One region of the Halomonas sp. AOP13-D3-9 genome, then DNA from elsewhere that is predicted to be linked to it. Evidence: predicted binding sites of a transcription regulator. Region 1 holds the regulator's gene; each other region holds the start of a gene.

Evidence for each region. Region 1 encodes LexA, which represses DNA repair genes until DNA is damaged. Its sites were predicted from a motif close to TACTGTNTANNTANACAGTA; they were not measured.
Region 2: a site for LexA is predicted at 2,194-2,213, ahead of uvrD (DNA helicase II). Genes of this name have one in related genera too.
Region 3: a site for LexA is predicted at 2,557-2,576, ahead of recN (DNA repair protein RecN). Genes of this name have one in related genera too.

Annotation. Positions count from the first base shown of each region.
Region 1 covers NZ_JBQSYH010000011.1:38,823-43,048, forward strand. Annotated here, with positions in the region: gene nagZ (beta-N-acetylhexosaminidase) at 1-82, opposite strand, end outside; gene ACT3UM_RS13370 (L,D-transpeptidase family protein) at 146-682, opposite strand; gene ACT3UM_RS13375 (TetR/AcrR family transcriptional regulator) at 660-1,352, opposite strand; gene lexA (transcriptional repressor LexA) at 1,620-2,300, shown strand; gene ACT3UM_RS13385 (energy-coupling factor ABC transporter permease) at 2,320-2,991, opposite strand; gene purU (formyltetrahydrofolate deformylase) at 3,016-3,870, opposite strand; gene ACT3UM_RS13395 (ribonuclease J) at 4,101-4,226, shown strand, end outside.
Region 2 covers NZ_JBQSYH010000004.1:169,294-173,519, reverse strand. Annotated here, with positions in the region: gene ACT3UM_RS05995 (sodium-dependent transporter) at 1-581, shown strand, start outside; gene ACT3UM_RS05990 (PA3496 family putative envelope integrity protein) at 649-864, opposite strand; gene hexR (transcriptional regulator HexR) at 1,193-2,047, shown strand; gene uvrD (DNA helicase II) at 2,265-4,226, shown strand, end outside.
Region 3 covers NZ_JBQSYH010000002.1:57,224-61,449, forward strand. Annotated here, with positions in the region: gene dnaK (molecular chaperone DnaK) at 1-1,612, opposite strand, end outside; gene grpE (nucleotide exchange factor GrpE) at 1,771-2,412, opposite strand; gene recN (DNA repair protein RecN) at 2,624-4,226, shown strand, end outside.

The sequences.
Region 1 (4,226 bases):
GTTCCAGCAACAGGCGTTTTTCTGCCGCCGTCAATTTTGGGCCTTCAAGGTCAAGCATGACCGGGCCTAACGGTTGAGTCATCGTGATAGGTCCATGAAAAGGGGCGATGATTCTAGACGATCGTCTAGCGGTGTCAAAAACTTATCAATCAAAGGATTGCCGTCCGCCGTGCAACCAAACCGGGGTGCCCGGTAACGCGAGCGCAAAGAGGGTTAGCAAATCACTATTACGTAAACGAATGCAGCCGTGGGAGGCCGCAACGCCCATGGGTTCGTCAGGCGGTGTGCCGTGCAGGTATATATAGCGCCGTTGCGAGTCCACCTGACCGCCGCGGTTCACGCCCTTTTCTAATCCGCAAAGCCACAGAATGCGGGTCAAAATCCAGTCACGCTCTGGATGCGCTTCGGCTAGCGCGGATGAAAACGTCTCGCCTGTCCAGCGGCGGCCTCGAAACACTGCGTTGTCGGGCATATCACCGCCAATGGCGGCGCGCACATAGTGCCAGCCGTGGGGGGTTTTACCACTACCATTACGCTCCCCGACACCGGCGGCAGCGGATGAGATCGCACACTCATGGAGCACTTTCGGCCCTCGCCAGCAGCGCAGCAGCTGCTGGGTAGTATCAATCTCCAGCCAGATATTCTCAGCCGGGGGTAGCTCAGCTAGCGTAGGCGTTCGCATGTTTTCCTTCTTCTGGCTTGGCTTCTTCAAGGGCGAGCGGTAACGGTGCATTCATGGCCGCCACAACGACCGGCAGCAATCGCTTGACTAAATCACGTACTGAAACCTGTTCGTGATAATCTTTTTCAGCGATATCACGCAGTGCATCAAGGCCGGACAGGGTAAATATTACCGTGCCAAGCATAAAGTGTAGCCGCCAAAAGCGCTCCGCGTCAGGTAGGTCCGGCGTGGCTTGTCGCACCAGCTCGGTGAAGCGGGTAAACACATCGCCATACTCTTGCTGGATATAGCGCCTAAGATGCCCCTGTGCCTGGCTGTAGGCAAGGCCGAGCAAGCGCATAAACACTTTTAAACTATTGCGTTCAGCGGGCACTGCAAGAACGGTGGTTGCCATGGTTTCGAGCAGGGTTTCAAGCTCAATAACCCGCCCAGCATGCTGTCCTTCCAGCTCATCAAGGGCGGTGTGAAAACGCTGGGAGAAGGGATCCAAATAGCGGGCAAAGACGGCCTGAATCAAAGCTTTTTTGGAGCCAAAATGGTAATTCACAGCGGCTAAATTGACGCGCGCTTTGCTAGTGATGTTGCGCAGCGAAGTTTCGGCAAAACCCCGCTCTGCAAACAGCACCTCGGCAGTATCGAGTATACGGGTCACCGTATCAGATTGAGCCATGTCGCTCTCCAGGGAAACAGGTGTTTAAAACATAGCAAAATACTATGCCATAACCATGGCGGTCTCAACGCTTGATTTATTAACAAAATACAGCCCGTTAAATAAGCAGAAGCTTAGTTTCAAACGATTAGAAAAATTGCATAGACATCGAAGATAGCCACTGACAAGGCATATACTGGACAGAGGAACATACTGTATACTTAACCACTGATTGATTAAGTTGCCATTTAATTTGTTACTGTCTATTCACTATTTATGGAGTCTGGTATGTCGCGTCCGCTAACCGCTCGCCAACAGCACGTGTTCGATTTTATCGTTAAAACGATGGGCGAATTTGGCTACCCTCCTACCCGCGCCGAAATTGCCAAGGCGCTTGGCTTCCGCTCCCCCAACGCGGCCGAAGAGCACCTGCGCGCGCTGGAACGCAAAGGCGTTATTCGCATTATTCGCAACACTTCTCGCGGTATCCGCCTGCCCAACCAGGAACCGCAAGAAGTCATGGAGAGTGCTGCCACCGCCTTACCCGCAGCCAACGTTGAAACGCTGCCAACGGGCCTACCCGTGATCGGTGAAGTGGCCGCAGGCAGCCCCATTTTGGCCGCTGAACATATTGACCGTTACTGCCCGCTACCCGCCGAGTACTTTACCCCCAAAGCCGATTACTTGCTGCGCGTGCGCGGCCTTTCCATGAAGGACATTGGCATTTTGGAAGGCGATTTACTGGCAGTTCATCGCACCGATCGGGTTCGCGATGGCCAGATTGTGGTTGCCCGACTGGAGGATGAAGTAACGGTTAAACGCTTTAAACGCCAGGGCCACCAGGTAACGCTGTTTGCAGAGAACCCTGATTTTGCGCCCATTGAAATCGACCTGCGCTCCCAGTCGCTCGATATCGAAGGCGTCGGCGTTGGTGTGATTCGTGGCGGCAACGGCCAGGCACTCGGTTAGCCGCCGCCCCTAGCCACCCCTACTGTAGATCGATATAGCGGTGGTCATTGAAGGTGGCCACCCAATGAGGGTGATAAACCAGCATAATACTCAGCAGCATGCCGGTGATAAACGCCTCTGAAGGCATTAACAGCGGTAAGAAGCGCGCATACTCCTGGGCGAGATAAACCGCCTCAGGGTCAGTCCCCGCAACGATGATCAGCAGCACCGCTGCCAGCCCTCCTCCCAGCGTTGCCAGCGCCGCGCCAAAAAAGCCGCAGGCAAACAAAAACACCATCAGGTTATCCGGCAGGCGGCGATCTACCAGCCGCCATACCGCGCCAATGACGGCCGCCGGGACGACACCGGTAACCAGCACGTTTGCCCCCAGCAGCAGCCATTCATTGCGCCCAATTACCACCATGGCGATATTAATCAGCACGTTGCTAATCAGCGCCAATGGCGCTTTAAAAACGAGTGTCATTAAAACCGTGAAAACAAGGTGCAACGTTAGCCAATCAACCGCCTGCGCACGCAGCTGCCACATCAGCATCACCGCCAGCGTGGCGCCCAGCCAGCGGTGCTGAAGCGCGGTATCCGCTATTAACACCTGCCAGGGCCGCCCCCAAAGTGCCCACGCGATCACTGCTAACGAGAGTAGCCAGGTGAGCAGCAGCGCCCAGGGTGCTAATACACTTTGCGCAAACGACATGGCGGCCTCTCAGGTTGATGAGGGTTAACTAAAGACCACTGTCTTATTACCGTGGACCAGCACGCGATCCTCTAAGTGCCAGCGCAAACCGCGAGCAAGTACGGCTTTTTCAACGTCACGGCCAAAACGTACTAAGTCAGTGGGCGTATGGCAGTGGCTTACGCGATGAATATCCTGTTCGATGATGGGGCCTGCGTCGAGTTCCTCGGTCACGTAGTGGCAAGTAGCACCTATCAGCTTAACGCCCCGCTGGTATGCCTGGTGGTAGGGTTTTGCCCCGGCAAAGGAGGGCAAAAAGCTGTGATGAATATTGATCACTCTTCCCGCATAGCGCGCGCACAGCTCGGGGGGCAGTATTTGCATATAGCGCGCCAGCACCACGCAGTCAGCGCGAGCGCTATCGATTTCGGCCTGCACCTTGGCAAACGACGTTTGCTTATTATCCGGGTCTACCGGGACGTGGTGGTAAGGAATGCCGTACCACTCGGTCAGCGAACGCATATCGTCATGGTTGGAGATAACACCGACAATATCGCAATCCAGCTCACCCGCCTGCCAGCGGTAAAGTAGATCGACCAAGCAGTGTGACTCCCGCGACACCATCAGCACCACACGCCGACGCAGCTGGGTATCCACCAGGGACCACTGCATATTGAATTCGCTGGCCACCGGCTCGAACGCCGCGCGCAGGGCTTCCACCGACATACCGACCGAATCCGCCAGAATTTCGTAGCGCATAAAAAAGCAGCCGGTTTCTAAATCGGAGTGCTGGCTGGCTTCGGTAATGGAGCCGCCCTGCTGGGCAATAAAGCTCGATACCCGTGCAACAATCCCCACCCGGTCAGGACAGGAAACCACTAAACGATAATAATGAGACATGTGAGCTACTCTTGACCTATTGCTAAGTTAATTATGACAAACCAGCGGCTTAGGTCGCATAGTGTATCGGAAGGGCATGGAAGATTGTTAGCCGCCCCTGCCTTCCCGTATAGTTAAGTCACTACTTTTTAGGTTTTTCATAACAGATGCATTCACCACGCGTTCAAATTCGTCCCCGTCGTCGTCCACCGCTGCGCATGTTGCCGCTGGGGGGATGCGGTGAGATTGGAATGAATCTAACGCTATACGGCTACGACGATCACTGGATAGCCGTCGATTGCGGCATGATGATCCGTCAGGATCTTCCCAACTCGCCACTGCAGGTACCCAATCTCGATACACCGAAAGCACTGGGA
Region 2 (4,226 bases), on a different contig from region 1:
CCGCCCGCACGGTCATCATTATGGATACCGTGATCGCATTAGGCGCGGGTTTAGCCATCTTCCCGATCGTCTTTGCGAATAGCTTGGATGTCGCTTCGGGCCCGGGTTTGATTTTCGTCACCCTGCCGCTGGCCTTTGGCAACATGGGGGGCGGAACGATTTTGGGGTTGATGTTCTTCTTGCTGCTGACGTTTGCGGCATTAACGTCGGCCATTTCACTGCTTGAACCCGTGGTGGAATTCATTGAAGAGCGCACGCCGCTAAGCCGTGTCATGGCTACCGTTGTGGCCGGTGTGGGCGCTTGGTTGTTGGGTATTGCGGCGCTGCTATCGTTTAACGTGTGGAGCGAACCGCTGCTGTTTGGATTAGGCGTGTTCGATTTACTCGACACGCTAACCAGCAAAATTATGCTACCGCTGACAGGGCTGGGGGCGATTCTATTCACCGCCTGGTGCTTGGAGCGCAACAACGTGGAAGACGAGCTGGGCCTTTCAGCGACCGGCAAGAGTGTATGGAACATCATCGCACGCTATGTAGCGCCCGCTGGCGTTATTGCCGTGTTCGTGACAGGGCTAATCTAAGCTCACGCTTAGATTACCGCCACGGCCCTGCTAACAGGCAGGGCAGCGTAGTTCCACACAGATAATGTTAGTGCAATTCGCTCTCTTGCCGATCTTCATCGGGCAAGGGGGCGATATCCCGCGATAACTTCTGAAACTCACGATGAAGCTCAATACCCCGCCGCGCTCTTAAGCTGCGTTGGGCAGCGCTGCGCTGGCGTTGAGCGTGCTCATCCACTTCCATACTCATAAAGATGTCGAGCAATTCGCTTTTAACCGAGGTGATTCGTTCGACGTTTCTCATAATCGACGTTCCTCCAGATGAATATGCCTCCGTCCACCTGCATCCGTGACGACTGTTATGATGCAGTGCGGCACTTCAATTATTACTATAACCTACTTGACAAAATGATGACCAATCTTAAAAAAACTGCCAAGCGACCTATAAACGCTAACGAATCACCGCCGAATAGTTTGTGGCCCTATTCACCCATTGAGGCATACTGTGATCACCCGCATGCAAGCATGCGCAAAGCATAACAATGAGCAGACAAATAGAAACGATCGTTTTAAACGTACGCATATTGGCGTACTGTTGAATACCTGTTGGTTGAGCACCCAAGGAGCTGAACGTGAGTCGCGCCCTGTTCGATGAAATGAGACGCCGCATGGAGCACTTTCGACGCTCCGAGCAAAAAGTGGCGCGGTTTGTACTGCGCAACCCGGAAGAGGTTATCCACATGCGTATTGTGGATCTAGCCACCGAAGCCACCGTTAGCGAACCTACCGTGGTGCGCTTTTGCCGTGCGCTGGGGTGCAATGGCTTTCAGGACTTCAAGCTACAACTGGCGCAAATGCTGGCCAGCGGCAGTCAGTTCGCGCAGTTCTCCATGAACGACAGCGACTCGGTCGCTGAGTTTTCCCACAGTATTTTTGACTCGACCGTGGGCACGCTGCTCTCAGTGCGCGACCGGCTGGATAACGACGCCCTGGGCCGTGCAGTTAACGCCCTGGCGATGGCCAACCGGGTTGAGTTCTACGGCTTTGGTGCCTCTGGTGCTGTAGCCTTTGATGCCCAGCACAAGTTTTTCCGCCTGCAGATTTCCACCTCCGCCTACGCCGACCCACATATGCAGAATATGTCGGCAGTGACGTTGAATGATGGCGACGTGGTGGTGGCAATTTCACAAACAGGCCGTACCAAAGCATTAGTCGCCAGTGTGCGCCTGGCTCGTGAAGCGGGCGCGACAGTCATTGGCCTGTGCCCCAGCGGCTCACCGCTCGCCGAAGAGGTTAGCCTGCCGCTATATATCGATGTCCATGAAGACACCGAGATTTACACCCCGCTTAGCTCGCGCATTGCCCATCTAGTGTTGATTGACGTACTTGCCGTCGGCGTGGCCAAAACCCGCGGGCCGAAACTCGCCGAGCAGCTCAAAGCAGTTAAAAAGAGCCTTAATACGCTGCGCTTTCCTGAAGAGTCTTAGTCTTTGCCTATAAGTTTTGGATAAACGGGTCGAGGGCAGGTTGAAGCGAGGGTCTTTTGACAGGGATGTCAAAAGTAGCGCCCATGGATGGGTTCACAGCGCCCTCGCGGAAACCTGCCCTCGCACAGAGGCGAGAAGATTGCCGTACCTGTATACACAGCCAGTTCGCTGGCTGTGCTAGACTAGCCGCCTATTTTTTGATCCGGCAGCGGCTACTATGGACGACGTCACGGCGATTCTCGATCAGCTCAACTCCGCCCAGCGCGAAGCAGTGAGCGCCCCTCAAGGTAATCTGTTGGTGCTCGCAGGCGCAGGCTCCGGTAAAACCCGCGTGCTGGTTCATCGCATCGCCTGGCTGATGCAGGCGGAAGGGCTGTCCCCTTATGCCCTGCTGGCAGTGACCTTTACCAACAAAGCCGCCAAAGAGATGCGCACCCGCCTTGAGGCACTGCTTAGCATCTCGATGCGCCATGTATGGGTGGGCACCTTTCACTCCATCGCCCACCGTCTGCTGCGCACCCACTGGCAGGATGCAAGACTCCCTCAGCACTTCCAGATTATCGACTCCGACGACCAACTACGCCTGGTTAAACGGCTGCTGAAAGACTACTCCATCGACGACGAACGCTACCCGCCACGCCAAGTGCAGCACTTTATTTCCGGCTGTAAAGAAGAGGGGCTGCGTCCGCATCAGGTCAATGTCGATGGCGATGCCTACATGGGCCAGATGGTCGAGCTCTACGAGCGCTACCAGCTCACCTGTGAGCGCGGCGGCCTGGTCGATTTCGGTGAACTGCTGCTGAGAAGCCTGGAACTACTGCGCGACAACCCCGCGTTGCTAAAACACTACCAAGAGCGCTTTGGCCACGTGCTAGTGGATGAATTTCAGGATACCAATACCCTGCAATACGCCTGGCTAAAGCTGCTTACCGGCATGAAGACGCCGATGACCGCGGTGGGTGATGACGACCAGTCGATCTACGGCTGGCGCGGTGCCAAAGTAGAGAACATCAGCCGCTTTGAGCAGGAGTTCCCGCAGACCCATACCGTGCGGCTTGAGCAGAACTATCGCTCCACCAGCGCCATTCTGGAAGCCGCCAATACGCTGATCAGCCACAACAGCGAGCGGATGGGTAAAAACCTGTGGACCGACGGCATCGAAGGCGAGCCGATCTCGATTTACGCAGGGTTTAACGACCTGGAAGAAGCGCGCTATATCGTCGACACCATCAAGGAGAAGGTCGACGAAGGCTTTAACCGCCGCGATATCGCCATTCTTTACCGCTCAAACGCCCAGTCCCGGCTGATGGAAGAGACGCTGATTCGCCAAGGCATGCCCTACCGTATTTACGGCGGTCACCGCTTCTACGAGCGCCTGGAAATTAAAAATGCCCTGGCCTACCTGCGCCTGATGCTCAACCGCGATGATGACGCCTCGCTGGAGCGGGTGATCAATGTGCCCACCCGTGGCATCGGCACCCGCACCGTGGAGATTGTTCGCCTGCGCGCCCGTGAACAAGGCATTCAGCTGTGGCAGGCGCTCCACGATGCGATTAACGATGGCACCTTGAAAGGCCGCGCGGCCAATGCGGTGCAAACCTTTGCCAACCTGATTGAGCAGCTCGATAACGATGCTTCCGGCATGGCGCTGCACGAGATTATCGATCACGTTACCGTGCATACCGGCTTGATAGAGCACCACAAGAGTGAGCGCGGCGAGAAAGGCCAGGCGCGGGTGGAAAACCTGGAAGAGCTGGTCACTGCTGCCCGCGCCTTTACCCAGGGCGATGTGTTTGAAGCCCCCGAAGCGGGCGAAGGCATGGCAGCGCTGGAAGCGTTTCTCTCAGAAGCCGCGCTTAACGCTGGCGACCACGAGGCCGAAGAGTTTGAGGACAGTGTACAGCTAATGACGCTGCACTCCGCCAAAGGTCTGGAGTTCCCCGTGGTGTTTATTGCCGGTGTCGAAGAGGGGCTGTTTCCTCATAAGATGTCCATTGAGGAACCGGGCAGGCTCGAAGAGGAACGCAGACTGTGTTACGTCGGTGTGACCCGCGCCATGCAGAAGCTCTACCTGACCCACGCCGAAACCCGCCGCCTGCACGGTAAAGAGGTGTTTCCACGTCCATCGCGCTTTTTGCGCGAGCTGCCGCCGCACCTGCTGGAAGAAGTCCGCCTTCGC
Region 3 (4,226 bases), on a different contig from region 1:
GGTTACGCAGCTGCACCAGTGCTTCGAACTTCTTATCTTCTTCAGCGTGCGCTTCCGCATCGCGCACCATCTGCTCAACTTCTTCTTCCGACAAGCCGCTAGAGGCCTTGATAACGATGGACTGCTCTTTGCCGGTGGCCTTGTCTTTCGCCGAAACGTTCAGAATACCGTTGGCATCCAGATCGAAGGCAACTTCAATCTGCGGTACGCCGCGCGGTGCGGGCGGAATGTCGGCGAGGTCAAAGCGACCCAGCGACTTATTCTGCGCGACTTGCTTGCGCTCGCCCTGCACGGCGTGGATGGTAACCGCCGTCTGGTTGTCATCCGCGGTCGAGAAGGTTTGGGTCTTCTTGGTCGGGATGGTGGTGTTCTTCTCGATCAGCGGCGTCATGATGCCACCCAGGGTTTCGATGCCCAGGGTAAGCGGGGTAACGTCGAGCAGCAGTACGTCTTTAACGTCGCCACCCAGTACGCCGCCCTGAATTGCTGCACCCACGGCAACCGCTTCGTCCGGGTTAACGTCTTTGCGGGCTTCTTTACCGAAGAAGTCAGCGGCTTTCTTCTGCACCATCGGCATACGTGTCTGGCCACCGACCAGGATCACTTCGTCGATTTCAGACGCGGACAGGCCAGCGTCTTTCAGCGCCATTTTGCACGGCTCGAGCGAGCGCTGAACCAGCTCTTCGACCAGCGACTCCAGCTTGGCACGGGTCACCTTAACGTTAAGGTGTTTCGGGCCAGTGTTGTCGGCAGTGATGTAGGGCAAATTCACGTCGGTCTGTTGAGCGCTGGAGAGCTCAATTTTGGCTTTCTCAGCGGCTTCTTTCAGACGCTGCATGGCCAAGTTGTCACCGGAAAGATCAATGCCGCTGTCAGACTTGAACTGGTCTACCAGGTAGTTAATCAGCGCCAGGTCAAAGTCTTCGCCACCCAGGAAGGTGTCGCCGTTAGTGGCCAACACTTCAAACTGAGTTTCGCCGTCGACATCAGCAATTTCGATGATCGAAATATCGAAAGTACCGCCACCCAGGTCATAAACCGCGATGGTTTTGTCGCCGCGGGATTTGTCCATACCGTAGGCCAGTGCGGCAGCGGTCGGCTCGTTAATAATGCGCTTAACGTCTAGACCGGCAATGCGGCCGGCGTCTTTAGTCGCCTGACGCTGACTGTCGTTGAAGTAGGCCGGTACGGTAATAACCGCTTCGGTCACCGCTTCGCCCAGGTAGTCTTCGGCGGTTTTCTTCATTTTCTTCAGCACTTCCGCACTTACCTGCGGCGGTGCCATTTTTTTGCCTTTTACTTCAACCCAGGCATCACCGTTGTCGGCTTCGCTGATTTTGTACGGCACCATTTTGATGTCTTTTTGGACAACGTCATCTTTAAAACGACGGCCAATCAGACGCTTGATGGCGTACAGGGTGTTTTCTGGGTTAGTCACGGCTTGGCGTTTAGCGGCCTGACCCACCAGCGTTTCACCATCATCGGTATAGGCGATGATAGAAGGCGTTGTGCGACCGCCTTCAGCATTTTCAATGACTTTAGCGCTGTCACCATCGAGCACGGCCACACAAGAGTTAGTGGTGCCCAGGTCGATACCAATTATACGTCCCATAGCAATACCTCGAATTCGGTTGTTACAAAACTGGAAATTTATTTTTTAAAGCTTGTCTGCGGGTTTCCCCGCGGGGTTGCCCTTTATTTGGGGGCCGCCGCTGACATTTCAAGGGCTTTTTTTCACACTCTTATTTAAGACTCTGTGTCGCCAGTGGCTTAATCGGCTTTTTTACTCACTACGACCATGGCCGGGCGCACTAGGCGTCCATTGAGCAAATAGCCTTTCTGCATAACGTCCATCACGGTATTCGGGTCAAGATCCGGGTTAGGCACCATGGTCATGGCTTCATGCACCTGCGGGTCGAAGGGCTCGCCATGGGGTTCAATGCTTTCAACGCCGAATTTGTTAAGCACATCCAACTGCATCTTCAAGGTCATGGAGACGCCTTCACGGTGAACCTCCGAGGCCCCCTCTTCCATGGTCTCAAGGGCTTTTTCCAGGCTATCCACCACCGGCAGCAGCTCTTTAACAAACTTCTCCAGGGCAAACTTGCGCGCTTTCTCGGCTTCCTGCTCAGCGCGGCGACGCACATTTTGTGCTTCCGCGGCGGCGCGCAGGGCTTGATCCTTGGCATCGGCCAAGCTCTGCTCTAATTCACCCACCTGGGCGGCCAGCATTTCCGCTTCAGGATTGTCGGAACTGCCTTCTAGGGGCTCTTCGTCATTGATCAATCCTTCCAGCTCGCCCTCCATCAAGCGCTCTTCAGCGACTTTCTCAGCCGCTTGCTCGGCGCCATCGGCTTCTTGCTCGTGGCGGGCCAGCTCATCGTCCATTGGTGTTTGCGGTTCTTTCGCCATGTTGTGCTCCTAAAAAGTAGGGCGCAGCCACGCGGGCGGCGCGCAGAGAAGTAAGCCTTTAAATCACTCGCTTTAACTAACTATGCACGCTATATGGGGGCCATAAATTCCATCTCAAGAGGTGCATTGAAGTGAGTTATTAACTACTGTATAAATCAACAACTATTGGATAAGTATCCAGCTTCTGCGCTGAACCGCCTCAGGAGGCGCCATGCTTACTCAGCTAGCCATTCAAGATTTCGCCATTGTCGATCACTTAGAGCTCGACTTAACCGGCGGCATGACCGCGATTACCGGGGAAACCGGGGCAGGCAAATCGATTCTGTTAGGCGCCCTGGGGCTGTGCCTGGGCGAGCGCGCCGACGCCGGAAGCGTGCGCCACGGCCGCGAGCGTACCGACCTCTCCGCACGTTTTGACATTCAGCACCTCCCCGCCGCCGTCGAATGGCTGACCGCCCGGGAACTTCCAGCAGAAGAGTGTTTGCTGCGACGTGTGGTCACCGCCAACGGCCGTTCCAAAGCGTGGATTAACGGCCAACCCGCGACGATTTCCGATCTCAAATCTCTCGGCGAGCAGCTGATTCAAATTCATGGCCAGCATGCTCATCACGCTTTAATGCGCGAAGAGACCCACCTGGCCTTGCTGGACGATTACGCTGGCCTCAACGATGCCACCGCTCAATTAGCCGTCACCTTCCGCGCATGGCGCAATGCGCGCCGCCAGTTGAAAAAGCTCAGTGAAGAAGGCAGCGAAGTAGAGGCCAAACGCCAACTGCTGCGCTATCAGGTAGAGGAGTTGGATCAGCTCGCTTTAGCGGAGGGGGAATTAACCACGCTTGAGGAAGAACAGCACACCCTGGCTCACGCGGAGGAGACCCTGCGCGAAACCCAGTTTGCCGCCGACTGCTGCGCCAGCGATGAGGGCGGTGCGCTGTCTTTACTCAATCAGGCGTTCGCTCATTTAAGCGCACTGCCGGGAAGTGACAAAGGCACCCTGGCCAACACGCTTGCCATGCTGAGCGATGCGCGCATTCAAGTGGAAGAGGCCTCCAGCGAGCTCAACCGCCTCGCCAGCACCACCGAATTAGACCCCGACCGGCTGGCCTGGGTAGAAGAGCGCATGACCGACGTCCATCGCATTGCCCGCAAGCACCACGTTGCCCCTGAAGAGCTATGCGCCCTGCATGCCGACCTACAGCGAGAAGTCGCTCAGCTCGAAGAGGGTGGCAATGACCTGGAGGCACTCAGTGCACGGGTAGGCGTACTACGCGAAGCGTATCGCCTAGAGGCGAAGAAACTCACCGAGCGTCGTCAAAAAGCCGCTCTTCGTTTGGGCAAAGAGGTACAGCAGCAACTGGGCTTTTTAGCTATGGGTAAAGCACGCTTTGAAGTGGAAGTCACCGCCAAAGACGCGCCCTCCCCGGAAGGCCTCGACCGAGTGCAGTTTTTAATTAGCGCCAACCCCGGCCAGCCTGCACGCCCATTGACCAAGGTCGCTTCCGGCGGCGAATTGTCGCGGATTAGTCTCGCCATTCAAGTCGTCGCGGCGACGCACTCAACGGTGCCCAGCCTGGTATTTGACGAAGTGGATGTGGGTATCTCGGGCGCTACCGCAGAGATCGTTGGCCAACTGCTGCGCAAACTGGGCGAAAACGGCCAGGTCATGACCGTGACTCACTTACCGCAAGTGGCAGCCCAGGCCCACCAGCATCTGCATATCGAGAAACAGGCGAAACGCGACACCACCTTGACGCAAATGGCACTGCTCGACGAACAGGGCCGCATCAGCGAACTGGCGCGCATGCTGGGCGGCG